2 regions of the Salmonella sp. FC25216 genome follow, and region 2 is predicted to be linked to the other one. Evidence: predicted binding sites of a transcription regulator. Region 2 holds the regulator's gene; the other holds the start of a gene.

Region 1 (3,148 bases), 510 kb from region 2:
TGAACATTCCGGGCACAGGAAGTTATCCGGCACGTCGCTCCACGGCGTACCCGGCGCGACATCCTGCAATGGTTCACCCAGCGCAGGGTCGTAAATCCACTGGCATACGCTGCATTGCATTTTAGGGCCGAGGTCTGCGGCGGCGCAGGCTGTGATTTCTTCGGCTGGCGTGGTTTTCTGCGTGGTTTCCGGCAGCGGAGCAAGCGCCCACTGACGCGCGATGTCGCGACCGTGCTGACGGCACAACTCCAGCGCATCCAGATCCGGACGCCATTTCGTTTTCAGACTCAGGGACATTTCAAAACCGGCATCCTGTAAGCGCGTGGACAGTCGATCCACCGCGCCGCCGCTCCAGCCATGAGAACCGAAGGCGCTGGCGCGTTTGTTGCGAAAGCGCAGACCAGTCATCTCTTCCACCAGACCAGCGATTTTCGGCATCATCACGTTGTTCATGGTAGAAGTGCCGACCAGCACGCCTTTCGAACGGAACACGTTGGTCAGAATTTCATTTTTATCGCTGCGGGCGACGTTAAAGATTTTGACCGCCACGTTCGGGTCCACTTCGTTGATACCCTGCGCGATGGCATCCGCCATCATGCGAGTATTGTTCGACATGGTGTCGTAGAAAATAGTGATACGATCTTCCTGATAATCTGCCGCCCATTTCAGATACAGCTCCACGATTTGCATTGGGTTGTCGCGCCATACCACGCCGTGTGAGGTCGCAATCATGTCCACCGGCAGGTTGAAGCCGAGGATTTCGGTAATTTTTGGCGTTACCAGACGGCTGAACGGCGTCAGGATATTGGCATAGTAGCGCTGGCATTGTTCAAACAGTTCGGTCTGGTCAACTTCGTCGTTGAACAGGCGTTCGTCGCAGTAGTGCTGGCCGAAGGCGTCGTTACTGAACAGCACCGCGTCGCCAGTCATATAGGTCATCATGCTGTCCGGCCAGTGCAGCATCGGCGTTTCTACGAAGATTAACTGCTTGCCGTTGCCGATATCCAGCGTATCGCCGGTTTTCACCACCTTAAAATTCCATTCCGGGTGATGGTGATGGCCGTTGATAGAATCAATGGCGTTGGCGGTACAGTAGATAGGCGCGTCCGGGATCTGCGCCATCAGTTCGGTCAGTGCGCCCGCATGGTCTTCTTCGGCATGGTTAATGATGATGTAGTCGATGTCCGCGAGGTCGATTTCACTGCGCAGATTTTGCACAAACTCACGGCTAAACTTATGATCGACGGTATCGATCAGCACATTCTTTTCTTCACGAATGAGATAGCTGTTATAGCTGCTGCCGCGCAGCGTTTTGTATTCGGTTCCGTGAAAATCACGGACTTCCCAGTCGCGCTGGCCAACCCAATGAATATTATTTTTAACCAGAATAGACATAACCACCTCAATTCATTCAACGTTTGCAAAAAGTGTTTTGCTTATTGCAGGTAGTGTGCCAACTTTTCATCTAATTGATTTATATGAAATTATAATGATTTTATATTTTTGATGTAGTCAAAAAGACTATAAATAGTACTGTCAATATGACACTATGTATTGTCAAAATGACAATGAGGTAGCCATGAGTTTTTCCGTGGAGGTATTGGCGGGCATCGCCATTGAGTTACAACGCGGCATTGGGCATCAGGATCGTTTTCAGCGGCTGATTACTACGCTGCGTCAGGTGCTGGCGTGCGACGCCTCGGCGCTGTTGCGTTATGAATCACGACAATTTATTCCACTGGCGATTGACGGCCTGGCGCAGGACGTTCTCGGCAGACGTTTTACCCTGGAAGGGCATCCACGCCTGGAGGCCATCGCCCGTGCGGGGGACGTGGTGCGTTTTCCGGCCGATAGCGATTTGCCCGATCCGTATGACGGGTTGATTCCCGGACAGGAAAGCCTGAAAGTCCACGCCTGTGTTGGTCTGCCGTTGTTTGCCGGACAGAACCTCATCGGCGCGCTGACCCTTGATGCCATGACGCCGGAGCAGTTCGAGGTATTCAGCGATGAAGAGCTGCGGCTTATCGCCGCGCTGACCGCCGGGGCATTGAGTAATGCGCTATTGATTGAACAACTGGAAAGCCAGAACATACTGCCGGGGGCGTCTGACGCGTTCGAACCGAGAAAAGAGACGCACATGATCGGCCTGTCGCCTGCGATGATGCAGTTGAAAAAAGAGATCGAGATTGTGGCGAGCTCCGATCTTAACGTGTTGATCGGGGGGGAAACGGGGACCGGTAAAGAGCTGGTGGCGAAAGCTATTCATCAGGGCTCCCCCAGAGCGGTCAATCCGCTGATCTATCTCAACTGCGCCGCGCTGCCGGAAAGTGTGGCGGAAAGCGAGCTGTTTGGCCATGTAAAAGGCGCATTTACCGGCGCCATCAGCCACCGTAGCGGAAAGTTCGAAATGGCCAACAGGGGTACGCTGTTTCTGGATGAGATTGGCGAACTGTCGCTGGCGCTACAGGCCAAGCTACTGCGCGTATTGCAGTATGGCGATATTCAACGCGTCGGCGACGATCGCAGCCTGCGCGTGGATGTGCGGGTGTTGGCGGCGACCAACCGAGACCTGCGAGAGGAGGTGCTGGCGGGGCGTTTTCGCGCTGACCTGTTCCATCGCCTGAGCGTTTTCCCGCTCTTTGTGCCGCCGCTGCGCGAGCGCGGCGATGATGTGGTGTTACTGGCGGGCTATTTTTGCGAGCAGTGCCGACTGCGGCTGGGGCTGTCCCGTGTGGTGCTGAGTCCCGGCGCGCGCCGTCATTTGCTCAACTATGGCTGGCCAGGCAACGTTCGGGAGCTGGAACATGCCATTCACCGTGCGGTCGTGCTGGCGAGAGCGACCCTGGCAGGGGGGGAGGTGGTACTGGAGGCGCAGCATTTTGCCTTGTCAGATGACGTTTTACCCACGCCGCCTGCGGAAAGCGATCTGGCGCTGCCGACCTGCCGCAATTTGCGTGAATCGACGGAGAACTTCCAGCGAGAGATGATTCGCCAGGCGCTGGCGCAAAATAATCACAATTGGGCGGCCAGCGCGCGGGCGCTGGAAACCGACGTCGCCAACCTGCACCGGCTGGCGAAGCGTCTGGGACTGAAGGATTAGAGAATGCCTGCCTGGTAAAAATCCTGCAGGTTAATGGCGCCGGTGAGT
Region 2 (3,148 bases):
AAGGGAAAGAGGTGATCGACGGTTACGGCAATCCGGCCACCTTCTACCAGATGCAGGACAACGGTAAACCGGTGAAAGGCCACGCTTCACATATGCATTACGAACTGGCAAAAGATTTTGTGGTGCTGACCGGCAACGCTTATCTGGAACAGCTTGACAGCAACATTACTGGCGACAAAATCACCTATTTGGTGAAAGAGCAGAAAATGCAGGCCTTCAGCGAGAAAGGCAAACGCGTCACCACCGTTCTGGTGCCGTCGCAGTTGCAAGACAAAAACAAAGGCCAGACTCCGGCGCAAAAGAAGAGTAACTAATTCGTTATGGCAACATTAACTGCAAAGAATCTGGCGAAGGCCTATAAAGGCCGTCGCGTAGTGGAAGATGTCAGTCTGACCGTTAACTCCGGGGAGATTGTCGGTCTGCTCGGTCCAAACGGCGCAGGTAAAACCACCACCTTTTATATGGTCGTCGGTATCGTGCCGCGTGACGCGGGCAATATCATCATTGATGATGAAGATATCAGTCTGCTGCCGCTGCACGCGCGCGCGCGCCGCGGTATCGGCTATTTGCCGCAGGAAGCCTCTATTTTCCGCCGTCTCAGCGTATTTGATAACCTGATGGCGGTACTGCAAATTCGTGACGATTTGACCGCAGAACAGCGAGAAGACCGCGCCAACGAGCTGATGGAAGAGTTTCATATTGAGCATCTGCGCGACAGCATGGGACAGGCGCTGTCCGGTGGTGAACGCCGTCGTGTAGAAATTGCCCGCGCGTTGGCCGCTAATCCCAAATTTATCCTGCTGGATGAACCCTTTGCCGGCGTTGACCCGATTTCCGTTATCGACATCAAACGCATTATCGAACATCTGCGCGATAGCGGGCTCGGGGTGCTGATCACCGACCATAATGTCCGTGAGACGCTGGCAGTCTGTGAACGCGCCTATATCGTAAGCCAGGGCCACCTTATCGCCCACGGTACGCCGACAGAAATCCTGCAAGACGAACACGTTAAGCGTGTATATCTTGGGGAAGACTTCAGACTCTGATAGGGTAGAGGGCTATGCTGCTCTAGCGGGAGAAAACGACTCTGAATATGAAGCAAGGTTTGCAACTCAGGCTTAGCCAACAACTGGCGATGACGCCTCAGCTACAACAGGCCATCCGTCTGTTGCAGTTGTCTACGCTGGAACTTCAGCAGGAACTCCAGCAAGCGCTGGAAAATAACCCGCTGCTTGAGCAAACCGATCTTCATGACGAAATCGACACTCAGCAACCTCAGGATGACGATCCTCTCGATACCGCAGATGCGCTCGAACAGAAAGAGATGCCGGAAGAGCTGCCGCTTGACGCCAGTTGGGATGAAATTTACACCGCCGGGACGCCATCCGGCCCCAGCGGCGATTATATCGATGATGAACTGCCCGTCTATCAGGGCGAAACGACGCAGTCGTTGCAGGATTATCTGATGTGGCAGGTTGAGCTAACGCCCTTCTCGGACACCGATCGCGCCATTGCGACATCCATTGTCGATGCGGTAGATGATACCGGTTATCTCACCGTATCCCTGGATGAAATTCGCGAAAGCATGGGCGATGAAGAGGTAGATCTTGATGAAGTCGAAGCCGTCCTGAAGCGTATTCAGCGTTTTGATCCGGTGGGCGTTGCGGCGAAAGATCTTCGCGACTGTCTGCTGATCCAGCTTTCACAATTCGACAAATCCACGCCGTGGCTGGAAGAGGCGCGGCTCATTATCTGCGATCACCTTGATCTGCTGGCCAACCACGATTTCCGCACGTTGATGCGCGTTACCCGACTGAAAGAAGAGGTACTGAAAGAGGCGGTAAACCTGATTCAGTCGCTCGATCCCAGACCCGGTCAGTCGATCCAGACCGGCGAGCCGGAGTACGTTATCCCGGATGTGCTGGTACGCAAGCATAACGGCCGCTGGACGGTGGAGCTTAATAGCGACAGTATTCCCCGTTTACAGATTAACCAGCACTATGCCGCCATGTGCAACAGCGCGCGCAACGATACCGACAGCCAGTTCATCCGCAGTAATTTACAGGATGCGAAGTGGCTGATAAAAAGCCTTGAAAGCCGCAACGACACGCTGCTGCGTGTCAGTCGCTGCATCGTCGAGCAACAGCAAGCCTTTTTTGAACAGGGCGAAGAATATATGAAACCGATGGTACTGGCGGATATCGCCCAGGCCGTCGAGATGCACGAATCCACCATATCCCGCGTGACCACGCAGAAGTATCTGCACAGCCCGCGCGGTATTTTTGAACTCAAATATTTCTTTTCCAGCCACGTCAATACCGAAGGCGGAGGCGAAGCCTCTTCCACCGCGATTCGCGCGCTGGTGAAGAAGTTAATTGCGGCGGAAAACCCCGCGAAACCGCTGAGCGACAGCAAGTTAACCTCTCTGCTGTCAGAACAGGGTATCATGGTGGCGCGCCGCACTGTTGCGAAGTACCGAGAGTCTTTATCCATTCCGCCGTCAAACCAACGCAAACAGCTGGTTTGACCCAACCGATAAGGAAGACACTATGCAGCTCAATATCACCGGACATAACGTCGAAATTACTGAAGCCCTGCGTGAATTTGTGACGACGAAATTCGCCAAACTTGAACAGTATTTTGAGCGGATTAATCAGGTATACGTGGTGTTGAAAGTGGAGAAGGTCACGCACATCTCGGATGCGACGCTACACGTTAACGGCGGCGAAATTCACGCCAGCGCGGAAGGCCAGGATATGTATGCCGCCATTGACGGCTTGATTGATAAACTGGCAAGGCAGTTAACCAGGCATAAAGATAAACTGAAACAACACTAATTGTCCGGGCAGTTAGCCAGTGCAGGACGGCCTGTTGTGTGACACAACGGGCCATTTGTACAGTTAGCGCTCCGAACCTGGCCATCAACCTGACAGGACAGGTTCTTAGGTGAAATTATGATAAATAACGATACGACTCTACAACTGAGCAGTGTACTTAACCAGGAGTGTACGCGTAGCGGCGTTCATTGTCAGAGTAAGAAACGCGCGCTGGAAATCATCAGCGAACTGGCGGCAAAACAGCTCAGTTTACCTCCTCAGGTCGTGTTTGAAGCCATTCTGACACGCGAAAAAATGGGCAGTACCGGTAT

Evidence for each region. Region 2 encodes sigma-54, which starts transcription at its own class of promoters, with help from an activator protein. Its sites were predicted from a motif close to GTTGGCACANNTTTCGCTNT; they were not measured.
Region 1: the regulator sigma-54 is predicted to act here: its motif matches at 1,439-1,458, upstream of norV (anaerobic nitric oxide reductase flavorubredoxin).

Annotation. Positions count from the first base shown of each region.
Region 1 is NZ_JBDGON010000003.1:12,896-16,043, reverse strand. Features, by position in the region: gene norV (anaerobic nitric oxide reductase flavorubredoxin) at 1-1,395, opposite strand, end outside; gene norR (nitric oxide reductase transcriptional regulator NorR) at 1,580-3,100, shown strand; gene gutQ (arabinose-5-phosphate isomerase GutQ) at 3,097-3,148, opposite strand, start outside.
Region 2 is NZ_JBDGON010000003.1:524,644-527,791, forward strand. Features, by position in the region: gene lptA (lipopolysaccharide ABC transporter substrate-binding protein LptA) at 1-314, shown strand, start outside; gene lptB (LPS export ABC transporter ATP-binding protein) at 321-1,046, shown strand; gene rpoN (RNA polymerase factor sigma-54) at 1,094-2,527, shown strand; gene hpf (ribosome hibernation promoting factor) at 2,550-2,837, shown strand; gene ptsN (PTS IIA-like nitrogen regulatory protein PtsN) at 2,955-3,148, shown strand, end outside.